3 regions of the Bradyrhizobium commune genome follow, and region 1 is predicted to be linked to each of the others. Evidence: predicted binding sites of a transcription regulator. Region 1 holds the regulator's gene; each other region holds the start of a gene.
The links. The regulator LexA, encoded in region 1, represses DNA repair genes until DNA is damaged. The targets are predictions, from matches to a motif close to TGTTCNNNNTGTGTTCNG.
Positions count from the first base shown of each region.

Region 1 (4,672 bases):
GTCCGTTGGGTAATCTACATCGGACGTATCAAAGTGTTGGGCAAAACCTACCTCACCAGGCAGGCCTCCCTGCTGGTCAAATTCGCCAAAACCACCTCGGATTCCGAGCTTTCCGCCAAGCTGATGAGCAAGGCGGCCGACTTGAAATCGCAGGCCGATCCGATGCCCGACAGGGATCAGGGTCCCAGGGCGCCCGATGTCGCGGAAGACGGAGCCCCGAAAAGCGGAAATCCGATAACGCCCTCGTGATGCCCCGCGCCGTTAGTCCTCTGCAGGTTCCGCGCCAGCCTTCAGCCGGGCACTCGGCTGCTTCTCGGCCGATGGTGGCGGCGCGAACGATGTCGGCGACTGTGTAGGCACGGGCCCGCAGCCGGTAGCACCGGTGCCGAGATTGGCGGATAATCCGAACAGCCGCCACTGGCCGCTCACGGGTGCCAACAGCAATTCGAAATTGACTTGGGGAAATTGACCTGGGTCGGCACTGACGGAAAGACTCCTGCCGGCGGCCGCCCCTTTTGCCTCAGCCCCTCCGCTCAGCTAGAACCTTGCCGACCAAGTTTCTTCGATTTGTAGCGGGAGTTCACCGTGGCCCTCATGCCGGTTTCCGATGCGCTTGCTGCCGTGCTCGCGGGCGCGGAGCCATTGCCTGAGGAGACGATCGCGCTCGACGATGCCTTTCATCGCGTGCTTGCGCGCGATGTTGCTTCAAAGCGCACGCAGCCGCCGCAGGCGATGTCGGCGATGGACGGCTATGCCGTGCGTGCAAGCGATGCGGCAGCGATCGATTCGCAGCTCACCGTGATCGGAGAGGTCGCGGCTGGCCGGCCGTTCGCGGGAACCGTCCGCGCCGGCGAAGCGGTGCGGATCTTCACCGGCGGCGTCGTTCCCGATGGTACCGACGCTGTCGTGATCCAGGAGGACACCGTCACTGACGGCAAACGCATCACGGTCAAGGAGGCCGCCGTCACCGGGCGGCACATCCGCCCCGCCGGAATCGACTTTCGCGAGGGCGACGTGCTGTTGCGCAAGGGCGCCCGGTTGACCGAGCGCGATCTCGCGCTCGCCGCCGGCATGAATCATCCAAACCTCGCTGTCCGCCGCCAGCCGAAGGTCGCGATCCTCGCGACCGGCGACGAGCTGGTGCGGCCGGGCACCACGCCCGGCCCCGGCCAGATCGTCTATTCCAATGGCTACGCCCTGCACGCGCTCGCCCGCCGCGAGGGTGCCGACACCGTCGACCTCGGGGTCGCCGCCGACACCCTGGAGGCGACCACCGCCGGCATCCGCCGCGCGCGCGAGAGCGGCGCCGACATCCTGATCACCACGGGTGGCGCTTCCGTCGGCGACCACGATCTGGTCCAGCACGCGCTCAAGGCCGAGGGCGTCGCAATGGCGTTCTGGAAGATCGCGATGCGGCCGGGCAAGCCGATGATGCACGGCCGGCTCGGCGCGATGCGCGTGATCGGCCTGCCCGGCAATCCCGTGTCGTCCTACGTTTGCGGTTTCCTGTTCATGGTGCCGCTGATTCGCGCGCTGTCGGGCCGCTCCGTGATTCACCACCGCCGCGAGCACGCCGTGCTCGGCCGCGATGTCGGCGCCAATGACCAGCGCGAGGATTATCTCCGCGCGCGTCTGGTAGAGCGTGACGACGGCACGCTGATCGCCCTCCCCGTCGATCATCAGGATTCCTCGCTGCTGGCGAATCTCGCTGCGGCACAGGCACTTCTCGTGCGCGCGCCATTCGCGCCGAAAGCCGAGGCAGGCTCGCCTTGCGCGATACTGCGCCTGCCGCTCTGAAAGCCCGCGCCACACGCGATCCGCCAACTTTGCGGCGTTCACGCTAAATTAAGCAGTTGCGGAACACATATCGAACATATAGTGTCCGTTCATGATTTGTTTCGAGCATCTAGCGGCTTAATGCCGAACTGAACGTCTCGGAATCGAACGACATCAACCGGGGGATTTTGGTCGAGATGCTAACGCGCAAACAATACGAGCTTCTGCGGTTCATCAGCGAGCGGCTGAAGGAAAGCGGCGTGCCGCCCTCCTTCGACGAGATGAAGGACGCGCTCGACCTGCGCTCCAAATCGGGTATCCACCGCCTCATCACCGCGCTCGAGGAGCGCGGCTTCATCCGGCGCCTGCCCAACCGCGCCCGCGCCATCGAGGTGATCAAGCTGCCCGAGCTCCAGGCCGCCGCCGGTAGCCGCCGCGGCTTCACGCCGAGCGTGATCGAGGGCAACCTCGGCAAGGTGCGCACGACCTCCAGCCCGCCGGCAGACGACGGCGAGCGTCCCGTTGCGGTCCCCGTGATGGGCCGCATCGCGGCCGGCACGCCGATCGAGGCGTTGCAGACCCGCAGCCACACCATCAGCGTGCCGCCGGACATGCTCGGCTCGGGCGAGCATTACGCGCTCGAGGTGCGCGGCGATTCCATGGTCGAGGCCGGCATCCTCGACGGCGACATGGCGCTGATCCAGCGCAACGAGACTGCCGACACCGGTGACATCGTGGTGGCGCTGATCGACGACGAGGAAGCAACCCTGAAGCGCTTCCGCCGCCGTGGCGCTTCGATTGCGCTCGAGCCCGCCAACGCCGCCTATGAGGTCCGCATCCTGCCGCCCAACCGCGTGAAGATTCAGGGCAAGCTCATCGGGCTTTACCGCAAATACTGAGAATGCTGCGGTTGGCAACTGCGCATTAACGATTGGAGCGGACGATTGTCCGCTTCGGCTGGATAGTCTTTCTGGTTTTGCACAGATTATCCGGCCACCCCTTCAGCGCTACATCCCCGGCACACCGCACGAAGCACTCCTTGCTTCGCGGATTTGAAAGGCCGAGGAGACAACCATGCGCAAGATCGTTCTGAGCACAGTCACGATGGCGTTGATCGCAGCATCGGCGCCGCAAGTTTTCGCCGCCCAGTCGCAGCGCCATGCCCGCAAGGCACCGGAGACGACGACCAGCGAACAATTCCGCAATGCCCGCAATGCGGTCGAGCAACCGTCGCAGCCTGCCTGGCAATATTCGGGCTGGTCGGCGCCCGCTGGCCGCTAACTTACTCGCATCGCAGAATGCAGGTGAACAGGCTTTGTTCCTCGCGGATTCGAAAAAGATAATGTGATCGGAGCTTGCGGACCCGCAGCCGCAGATTCGCCCACAACCAAGCAGACGCTTGCAGGCTTCCACTCTGATAGGGGCCTGCGCCTCAGAAGAGGCGCGGGTGCTCTATCCTGATTGAGGAGCACCCCGATGTGTGACTACAGCCTGCACGCCGTCGCGACGCGGCCCGCCCAGATCGGCGAGACGATCGTCACGACAACCTTCCGCGGCACCTCGACGCGCGGCTTCGCTTCCGAAGCCGACATGTCCGTCGCGGTCTGCCTGCTGCCGGGAACGGAGCTCGCCTTCGCCGACAACGTCCGCTACGACAATCGCTGGATCTGGACGCGCACCATCAACTCCCGCGTCGGCAAGTTCGGCAGGATCGATCCGCACATTCCCGATCGCCATCACGATGCGATCGAATTCCCCGACGGCAAGTACGTGCTCGTGACACAGCTCGTCGAAGGTCAGCGCGCAACCGTGCTGCAATTGCCGGTGACCCAGCCGGTCGGCGAGCGTGAGCACGTGCCGCAGACCATCGCCGACAGGCAACCGATCATCACCCGCCTGCCGATCGGCTGAGAAGATTTCAGTCTTCGGCCTGCAGGTCGGACTCCGATGGCGTTGCGTCCTTGGAGCGCGGAGCCGCCGACCGTGGCATGAGGGTCAGTTCGGAATCCCCATCGCCGGCCGCCGCCGGCGACCAGGGACGGTCTGTGCCCCTCGCCTTCACAGCCTGAACCGCAAAGCCGTCGCCGCGCCGCGTCAGCGCCAATGCGCCTTGCCGTGCAAGATGCGGCCGGTCGACCACCATGGCTGCGCAATCCGGCGGCGCGGGCCGGGTAGTCACCACCAGCGCGGCGCGGCTGCAATCATCGGTCAGCGCGTCAATGCGCAGCGCCAATGCGACCATACGCCCATCGGCAAGCGGCGTTACGCAGCCGGACTCGTCGCAGGACACGCCGTCGGCCAGCGAAGCACTGCCGGCATCACGCGGATCGGCATCGGCCGCGAGCCACTCCTTCAGCAGAAAGCTGTCCTTGCTGGCCCTGATCAAATGCAGCTGCCCATCCTTGCCCCGCACCGCCACGCTCGAGCCGTCGCCGGCGATCAGAATGTCGGGTTGCCGGACGGACAGTCCCCAGACGATCGCGGCCGCCAGCACGAGCGCGCCGGACCAGCGCAAGGGCGTGCGCAGCAGGCCCATCAGGACGAGGCCGAGGCTCGCGGCGACCAGCGGCCCGGTGCCGAAGGCACCGACGTGGCCGACCGCGCCGGGCAGCGCGGCCACCCAGCGCGTGACGGCGATCATCCAGTCGATGCCGATCCCCATCAGCCACCAGAACACGCCGTCGAGGCCGAAGGGGGCGGCCAGCAATCCCAACAGCCCCGCCGGCATCACCAGCGCCGAGACCACCGGCATCGCGCCGAGATTGGCGAGCACGCCGTAGGGCGTGATGCGATGGAAGTGGAAGGCGGCATAGGGCGTGGTCGCGAGCCCCGCGATCATGGAGGCCATGAACAGCATCGCGATCTCGCGACCGCCCCACAGCGCGATCCGTGCGGT
Region 1 covers NZ_CP061379.1:3,603,895-3,608,566, reverse strand. Annotated here, with positions in the region: gene IC761_RS16975 (hypothetical protein) at 34-249, shown strand; gene IC761_RS16970 (molybdopterin molybdotransferase MoeA) at 586-1,797, shown strand; gene lexA (transcriptional repressor LexA) at 1,974-2,675, shown strand; gene IC761_RS16960 (hypothetical protein) at 2,851-3,057, shown strand; gene IC761_RS16955 (hypothetical protein) at 3,253-3,687, shown strand; gene IC761_RS16950 (ComEC/Rec2 family competence protein) at 3,695-4,672, opposite strand, start outside.

Region 2 (4,672 bases), 3.1 Mb from region 1:
TTGGCCGCCAGATCGGACGCTCGTTCTGGATCGATACGGTCGGCCGCTCCAACCTCGTCGAGATCCGCATCCAGCTTGATGATGCCGTGATGCGCGTGTTCGCGCAGCGCAGCGCCGCCTACGCCTCGAACTCGGAGATCTTTCTGTTCTGGATGGTCGGCACGTCCTCGATCCTGCTGATCGTCGCGGTGCTGTTCCTGCGCAACCAGATCAAGCCGATCCTGCGCCTTGCGGATGCCGCCGAAAGCTTTGGCAAGGGCCGCGAGGCGCCGAACTTCCGCCCCCGCGGCGCGCGCGAGGTGCGGCGCGCCGCGGTCGCCTTCCTCGAGATGAAATCGCGCATCGAGCGCACGATGGAGCAGCGCACCGCGATGCTCGCCGGCGTCAGCCACGATCTGCGCACCATCCTGACGCGCTTCAAGCTCGAGCTTGAGCTGATCGGCGACAGCCCCGAACTCGAGGGCATGCGCAAGGACGTCGACGAGATGTCGATGATGCTGGAAGACTATCTCGCCTTTGCCCGCGGCGATTCCGGCGAGCAGTCGCAGCCGACCGATATGTCGCAGGCGCTCGAGGAGCTGCGCAGCGACGCCGAACGCCACGGCCACACCGCGACCGTCGCCTTCAATGGCCTGCCCGTGGTCACGGTGAAGCCGGCCTCGTTCAAGCGCTGCCTCGCCAACCTCGTCACCAATGCCGCGCGCTACGGCAAGAGCATCGCCATCACCGGCCAGCGCGATCACCGCTATCTGACCGTCACCGTCGACGACGACGGCCCCGGCATTCCCGTCCATTTGCGCGAAGAGGTGTTCAAGCCGTTCCTGCGGCTCGACAACGCCCGCAACCAGGACGAGGGCGGCACAGGCTTGGGCCTCGCCATCGCCCGCGACATCGCCCGCTCTCATGGCGGCGACATCACGCTCGGCGACAGCCCGATGGGCGGGTTGCGCGCGAGCGTGAGAATTCCGGTGTAGTGGAAGGTCGCGCCGCTACAAGCGCGGCAATCCGGCGGAGCTAGCGAAAGCATGAATGGCGAGGACGGATTCGTAGCCAGATTCCTGTCACCATTCGATGAGAGTGCAGTCATCATTGAGGATGACGGCAGGGTCGCATATGCCTACATGCTCGGTGCAGGCGGGCGGATTTGCAGCGATGTTTGGCTGTACAATCGTTGCCCAGCCCCGGTTGAACCTGAGTGGCACAGTCCGGCCAACATGCCGTTCGCCAATCCTGCTTCTTTCGTCAACCAAAGCTCTCGCTTCTCACCTCCCGACTCGGCCCAAAGCTTCGCCGTAGAGTGGGGCCAAATAGACGGCCTCGTCGTCGCCGAAGTTTTTCTGCTTGGCGCATATCTCGCGAGGTTGAAGGCTGGGGGGTCAAGCCAGGTTGGTCGGCCTTGGCGGCCAAGGACGGTCCGTTGGCGCAAGTGTTGAGATAGCGCCCACCTACTTCGGCAGCAACGCCTTCAGCTTGTCCACGTCGCGGACGTTCATCTTGAAGCCGCCGGGCATCACGATATCGCCGGGCTTCTGATCGGGCTTGCAGGCGCCCAGCCATTTGGCTTCGAGCGTCATGGTCGAGTCGCGGCCCGTGGCGCCCGCCGCGCCGCCTTGGGCGTGCGAGGAGGTCTTCACCGTGTAGGCCGAACTGAAATCGCCGACGATCTCGGCATGCGAGGTCGTGGTCATGCCGGCGACATTGCACTCGGAATCGCTGACATAGCCGGTCGACGTCTTCTTGATGTCCTGCTTGGAGCAGATCTGCTTGGCCATCGGGGAGACGTTGTTGTTCATGTCCTTGTCGACGGTCTCGTCGGTGCAGTGCTGCATGGTCATTTCCGGCATCGCCGAGCCGCTCCTGACCATCTTCAATTCCCACAAGCCGGCCTTGCGCACCGGCAGATCGTCGGCACAGGCCGCCCCGGCGGACAAAACAAGACAAATCACCGAACCGAGCAAAGCAACCTTGCGCGTCATGCGAGAGACTCCCGGCTGAGATGTCGTGCGGTGACGAGAGCGCCTCAGTAGAGCGTGCGGATCGGTTGATCGGCCGCGCCATAGGGCACCCAGCGGCACGCAAACGAAATGTAGCCGCCCTCATAGGCCTGTATCGCGAGGAATTTGACCACCTTGCCGTACCGCGCGCAGTGATCGACGGCGACCTGCCGCGCATCGGTCTGGGTCGCCATCGAATAGGCGATAATGCCGCCGGTGTCGTTGCCCTTGAAGGGCGGCACAGGAAGGATATCGGCGCGCGCCGACTGGCTCGCCATCATACCCGAGACAACTACCAGGCTGGCAAGAAGGCCCGCGGCCGCAATGATTCGCATTCCCGTCACTCCGATTGGTTGGTGGCAGTTTACGGTGCCGGCGCGGCTGTGAAAAGAACGGAAGGCCTGCCTGGCGCTTCATTGCGATCAACTCGTGGCCAAGTGTTGCCGCGCTGCACTTGACCCCGCCGGGCCTTCGCGGCACCGTCCGACCTCCGCAGATCATGCTGTCTGGATTGCCCATGCGCGCCTCGACCTCCTTGAAATCGCTCCGTTTTGCCGCTGTTCTCGGCCTCATGTTCGGAGCGCTGTCGCTCGGTGAGGCCAAGGCCGCCAATCCGCTGGAGCTGAACTTCTGGCTGAGCGGCCCGCGCTATGACGGCCGCGTCGCCAATTGCGAGACGGCCCTGCCGACGATCGCGACCCAGTTCTGGGAGAAGGAAAGCTCGTTTTGGAATTCGCCGTTGAAGATCACGGGCTTCGCGGACGTCCACGAGACCGCGTTCCGGCCCTGGGCCTCCGACAACATTCCGCGCCGCTACTGCACCGGCGAGGCCATGCTCACTGACGGCAAGATGCGCAGGGTGCACTTCTCGATCATCGAGGATGGCGGCTTTGCCGGTTACGGCCAGGGCGTCGAATGGTGTGTGGTCGGGCTCGACCGCAACTGGGCGTACAATCCCGCCTGCCGCGCCGCGAAGCCTTGATTGCGAAGGCCTGATTCGAGACGATCAAGCGGCGGGATCGCGGCCAGCTCAAATTTGTTCTTGAAATGTTCTCATCGCCTGCTAGGCTCGCCTGCACAGTCTAGTTGAGGGGCGTCACCATGTTTCATTCCAGATTGCATTCGTTCTCCCGCCTGATGATTTCGCTCACGCTTGCTGCCGGGCTGGTCGGGCTCGCAGGGGGCGCGAAGGCGCAGGACAGACGGCAGAACGCGCCCGGCGAGTTCGATTTCTATGTGCTGTCACTATCCTGGTCGCCGTCCTTCTGCGAGGAAGCGGCCGAGCGTGGCCGCGGCGGCGGGCGCTCGAATATCCAGTGCGAGGGACGGCCCTATTCCTTCGTGGTGCATGGCTTGTGGCCGCAATATGAGAACGGCTTTCCGGAATATTGCCAGCGGCCCTCGCCGCGGCTGAACCGCAACATCGTCTCCTCGATGCTCGATTTGATGCCGGCTCCAGGCCTGATCTTCAATGAATGGGACAAGCACGGCACCTGCTCGGGGCTGTCCGACCGCAGCTATTTCGAAACGATCCGAAAAGCGCGCGCCGCGATCAAGATTCCGGCCGAATATCTCGATCTGTCGCAGGCCAAGACGGTGGCGCCGGCCGAGGTCGAGGAGGCCTTCATCAAGGCCAATCCGGGCCTGAGCAATGCGGCCGTCTCCGTGACCTGCAACCGGACGCGGCTCTCTGAAGTCCGCATCTGCCTCAGCAAGGATTTGCAGTTCCGCGCCTGCGAGGAGATCGACCGTCGCGCCTGCCGCCGCGACCAGCTGACGATGCCGCCGATCAGGGGCGGATAGAGCCAGGCTCTCGTGCCTCTTTGCTGAAGCCGTCACGTGGCGTAGTGCTCTTGCATGAACTACCGCCACGCCTTCCATGCCGGCAACTTCGCCGATGTCATCAAGCACATCGTGCTGGCGCGCATCCTGACCTATTTGCAGGACAAGCCGGCCGCCTTCCGCGTCATCGACACCCATGCCGGGGCCGGCCTCTACGATCTCGACAGCGACGAGGCAAGGCGCGGCGGCGAGTGGCTGACGGGGATCGCGCGGCTGATGCAGGCGCGCCTGTCGAACGAGACCGTCACGCTGATCAAGCCCTATCTCGACATCGTCCGCGCCTTCAATCCGAAGGGCGAGCTCAAGGCCTATCCCGGCTCGCCATTGATCGCGCGCGGCCTGATGCGGCCACAGGACCGGCTCGTTGCCTGCGAGCTCGAGCCGAAAGCGCGCAAGGCGCTGATCGACGTGCTGCGCCGCGACGAGCAGGCCCGCGTGGTCGATCTCGACGGCTGGGTGGCGCTGCCGGCTTTCGTGCCGCCGAAGGAACGGCGCGGGCTCGTGCTGATCGACCCGCCCTTCGAGGCAAAAGACGAATTCGAAACGCTTGGCGAGGCCTTCTCCTCCGCCTTCGCGAAATGGCCGACCGGTATCTATGTAATCTGGTATCCCGCCAAGAGCCGCCGCGCTACCGATGCGCTCGCGCAACTGGTGGCGCGCGCGGCAGTTGCAGCAAAGCCTCCGGGAAAATGCCTGCGGCTCGAGTTCAGCGTCGCACCACAGACCGATGGTGCACCGCTCGCCACCACCGGACTCTTGATCGTCAATGCGCCCTACACGTTGCAAGGCGAGCTCAAGACGATCCTGCCCGAGCTGGAGATGCCGCTCGGCCAAGG
Region 2 covers NZ_CP061379.1:6,715,342-6,720,013, forward strand. Annotated here, with positions in the region: gene IC761_RS31490 (ATP-binding protein) at 1-974, shown strand, start outside; gene IC761_RS31495 (DUF3617 domain-containing protein) at 1,446-1,976, opposite strand; gene IC761_RS31500 (hypothetical protein) at 2,021-2,329, opposite strand; gene IC761_RS31505 (hypothetical protein) at 2,512-2,976, shown strand; gene IC761_RS31510 (ribonuclease T2 family protein) at 3,096-3,797, shown strand; gene IC761_RS31515 (23S rRNA (adenine(2030)-N(6))-methyltransferase RlmJ) at 3,852-4,672, shown strand, end outside.
Region 2: IC761_RS31510 (ribonuclease T2 family protein) is a predicted target of LexA. The motif match lies at 3,032-3,049, and genes of this name have one in related genera.

Region 3 (4,672 bases), 1.5 Mb from region 1:
CGTGCTCGGGGATATGGGTGTCCTGCGGCAGGTGCACGACGACGCGCTTACCGCCGATGCGGGCGGCGATGCGATCGATCAGTGCGGTGAGCTCGTCATTGTCGTGGACATGCGCGTCGAGATCGCGCTGCTCCTGTACCACGATCTCGGTGCGGCTCGCCGACAGCCGCACCATGTCGAAGCCGAAGCCGGGATCGAGGGGATCGGCGAGCGCGTCGAGCCGCTCGCGGAACAGGCGGTCGATCACCGCGCTTCGCGTCACCGGCCGCCCGGTCTCGACCATGATCGCGCGCACCACGCCGTCGGTGCGGAAGAAGGCGGCCTCCAGCCTCCGCGCGCCCTTGCCCTGCTTCTCCATGGACGTAACAAGCGTGTCGGCGAGCCGCGACAGCGTCATCGCGATCATGGTGTCGGTCGCGATCGGCTCGGCGAAGCGTTTTTCCACGATGTAATCGGGCAGCGGCTTGCGCGGGCTGATCGGCGCATCGCCCTGCCCGAGCGCATGCGCAAGCAGGGTTGAAAACCGCGCCCCGAACCGCGCCGTGATCTCATGCGGCTCGCGCGAGGCGACATCGCCGATGGTTTTCAGGCCTGCGCGGCGCAGGCCGGTGGTGATCGCCTCGTCCGCGCCGAGCGCGGACACCGGAAGCGTGCGGATCGCATCCGCCTCCCCGCCATCGGCGACGATGGTGCCGGAGGCCTGCCGCGTCAGCGTGCGCGCGCAGACCGAGGTGCCGGCGATCGCCGCGCTGACGGCAAAGCCCTGGCGGGCGAGCGCGCGGACCAGCGTCCGCAACAGCGCCGCCTCGCCACCGAACAGATGGGCGCAGCCAGTGATGTCCAGGAACAGCCCGTGCGGCGGATCGAGCGCCACCAGCGGCGTGAAGCGGTCGCACCAGTCGGCAATGTCGCCAAGCGTCTTTGCATCCGCCACGACATCGGCGTCGAACACTTTCAAGTCCGGACACATCGCCCGCGCATTGGCCAGGGGCTGACCGATATGCAGACCGAGGCGCTCGGCGACATCGTCGAGCGCATAAATGACCAGCGCATTGTTGTCCTTGATGACGACAATGTTCGGCTCATTGCTCTTAACTAGCCCGGCGCCGTTGAAGAACCGCTGGATCCGGTCGATGGGCAGGCGCGGCAGCCACAGGCTGAGGATACGCCGACGGTTCACTGAACTGGCACTCATCACATTTCCATTCCATGATCCACCGGCCGCACGGGCCATGACGATTGCGCAACAGCTCGACATCGAAGCGCGGCGCGCCCCAGGCGCTCCACGCCGGGCCTGGCGGCGAATGCGCCGCGCGCAGCATCCATCGCGTCTCCGCGGTCGAGGGCAGCGGCTGCGCGGCCATCCGCAGCAGCAGGCCGGTGACGCCGGAAGATTGCGCGGCCAGCGTCAGCTTGCGGCTCGCCACGAGATCGAACTGTCGCGTCTCACCCCAGAGCTCGAGCACGACCGCGCCGAGCGCATCGCAGGCGAGCGCATCGGCCGAGGTGCGCAGCGCGCTCTCCACGTCAGCCGCACGCACCATCACCACGCGGCGCGGATCGAGGCCGAGCTCGGCGAGCCCGCTCATCGACAACGCGCCGGTTTCAAGTTCGGAAAAATCCTGCCGCACCCACAGCAGCGGCCGGCGCGCCGTCACGCGGCCCGCAAGCCCGGTGACGAATCCCGTCGCGGCCGCGCCTTGAGACCCAGCGCAAAACACCTCGTGGATCGCCGCGCGCGCGAGCCCGCCTTGCAGCGCGCAGTCCACCTCGCCGTAGCCGAGCGCGACGCGATCGCGATGGTGCACGACCTCCGCCGTCTCGATCCGTTCGATCTGGCTGCGCAAGGTCGCAAGCGCGCTCATGCGTGCGCTCATGCTCGCCGCTCCTTCAGGGGTGATTGCCGAGGCTCGCAAAAATAAGAACCTGCGGCTGGCTCATTTGTTCATGATATGTTCTAATATAAAGCTAACAGGCCGGCTTGAGTCAATCGAATTGGCGTTCAGTCGGATTCGTAAGCTGAATCAAAGGGATTTTGGGATGGACGTACAACGCAAGCTGGAGATTCTGGCGGACGCCGCCAAATACGATGCGTCCTGCGCCTCCAGCGGCACCGAGCAGCGGGATTCCAGCGACGGCAAGGGCATGGGCTCGACCGCACCGGGCATGGGGATCTGCCATTCCTACGCGCCGGACGGCCGCTGCATCTCCCTGCTCAAGGTGCTGCTGACCAACGCCTGCAATTACGACTGCCTCTATTGTGTCAACCGCGCCTCCTCCAACGTGCCGCGCGCCCGCTTCACCATCGACGAGGTGGTCAAGCTCACGCTCGACTTCTACCGGCGCAACTACATCGAGGGACTGTTTCTCTCCTCCGGCATCATCCGCAGCCCTGACTACACGATGGAGCAAGTGGTCAGCGTCGCACGAAAGCTGCGCGAGGAGCATCACTTCCGCGGCTACATCCATCTGAAGACCATTCCCGAAGCCGACGACGCGCTGATCGCGGAGGCCGGCAAATATGCCGACCGCCTCTCCATCAATATCGAAATGCCCGAGGAGACGAGCCTCCAGCAATTCGCGCCGGAGAAGGACGTGCGCGCGATCCGTCGCACCATGGGGCGGCTGCGGCTGAAGCTCGACGAAGCCGAGGACAGCCGCAGCGCGAAGACGAAAGCAAAACCGCAGCGCTTTGCGCCGGCCGGCCAGAGCACGCAGATGATCGTCGGCGCCGACGGTGCGAACGACCACACCATTCTCCGCACCAGCGCCAATCTCTACGGCTCCTACCGGCTGCGGCGCGTCTATTACTCCGCCTTCAGCCCGATTCCCGATGCCAGTCGCGCCTTGCCGCTGCGCGCGCCGCCGCTGCTGCGCGAGCACCGGCTCTACCAGGCCGACTGGCTGATGCGGTTCTACGGCTTCGACGTCGGCGAGATCGTCGACGACAGCGCGATGCTGCCGCTCGACATCGATCCAAAACTCGCCTGGGCGCTCCGCCACCGCGACCGCTTTCCGCTCGATGTCAACCGCGCCAGCCGCGAGGAGCTGTTGCGCGTGCCCGGCTTCGGCACCAAGGCGGTCGAGCGCATCATCGCGACGCGACGCGCCACCACGATCCGCCTCGCCGATCTGGCGCGGCTGCATGTGCCCCGACACAAGGCGCTGCCGTTCATCGTGCTGAGCGATCACCGGCCCGCGCCGCATCGTCTCGATGCAGCCGGGCTGATCGAGCGGTTCAAGCCGAAGGCAACGCAATTGGGATTTGGCTTCTGATGCAGTACATCACCCTCGATACCGAAACCGATTTCGACGGCTGGCGCAAAGCCGCGCGTAGCCTCGTGCTTCACCACGTGACGCCCACCGATGTCACCTGGACCGTGCAGGGCGGCGAAGCGGAATTGTTCGCGCCGCCAGCACCGTCTCCGATCCTTGAGGTGAATGACGGCACTTTCAACGTCTCGGCAAAATTCGTCGACCTCGCCCAGGCTGCAATCCTGCATTGCGATCCCGAGCGCTTTGCGATCCTCTATCGCCTGCTGTTTCGGCTAAAGGACAATCACGATCTCATCGAGGTCGCGACCGATCCCGACGTCGCGCAGGTCACGGCGATGGCAAGAGCCGTTCATCGCGACGAGCACAAGATGCACGCCTTCGTGCGCTTCCGCGAGATCGGCAGGGAGCGTGCGGCACATTACGTCGCCTGGTTCGAGCCGGAGCATCACATCGTCGAGCTCGCCGCGCCGTTCTTCGCCAAGCGCTTTGCCGACATGCCCTGGTCGATCCTGACGCCCGACCTCTGTGCGCATTGGGATGGCCACGCGCTCTCGTTCACGCCGGGCGTCAGCAAGAGCGAGGCGCCCGGCGAAGACCGGCTTGAGGAAACCTGGCGGCGCTACTACGCCAGCATCTTCAATCCGGCGCGGTTGAAGGTGAAAGCGATGCAGACCGAGATGCCGAAGAAATACTGGAGGAACCTGCCCGAGGCATCGATCATTAAGCCCCTGATCGAGGACGCCGAGCGCATGACCGGCGCCATGATCGCCAAAGCCGCCGCCGATCCGCACAAGCCTCAAAAACGACCGGAGGCTCCGATGACACGCAAGCCCGCAGCCGACGATCTCGACGCGCTCCGCGAGGAAGCCGCCCATTGCCGCGCCTGCCCGCTCTACAAGGACGCGACCCAGACCGTGTTCGGCGAAGGTCCGAAAGACGCCACCATCATGCTGGTCGGCGAGCAGCCCGGCGACAAGGAAGACCTCGTCGGCCATCCCTTCGTCGGCCCGGCCGGCCAGATGCTCGACCGGGCGTTGGAGGAAGCGGGCGTCGACCGCAAGACGGTCTATGTCACCAATGCGGTCAAGCACTTCAAATTTCTGCCGCGTGGAAAAATCCGCTTGCATCAGAAGCCGGCAACGCCGGAGATCAAAGCCTGCCGGCAATGGTATGAGCGCGAAGTCTCGGCGATCCAGCCCGATCTCATCGTGGCGATGGGCGCCACCGCCGCGCAAAGCGTGTTCGGCAAGATCACCCCGGTTGGCAAGACCCGCGGCCGGCTGATCGACCTTCCCGACGGTCGCAAGGCGCTGGTGACGGTGCATCCGTCCTATCTGCTCCGGTTGCCGGGCCCGGAAGCCAAGGCACTGGAATATCAGCGCTTTGTCGAAGATCT
Region 3 covers NZ_CP061379.1:5,141,427-5,146,098, forward strand. Annotated here, with positions in the region: gene IC761_RS24310 (Y-family DNA polymerase) at 1-1,195, opposite strand, end outside; gene IC761_RS24315 (ImuA family protein) at 1,092-1,877, opposite strand; gene IC761_RS24320 (putative DNA modification/repair radical SAM protein) at 2,041-3,276, shown strand; gene IC761_RS24325 (UdgX family uracil-DNA binding protein) at 3,276-4,672, shown strand, end outside.
Region 3: IC761_RS24315 (ImuA family protein) is a predicted target of LexA. The motif match lies at 1,943-1,960, and genes of this name have one in related genera.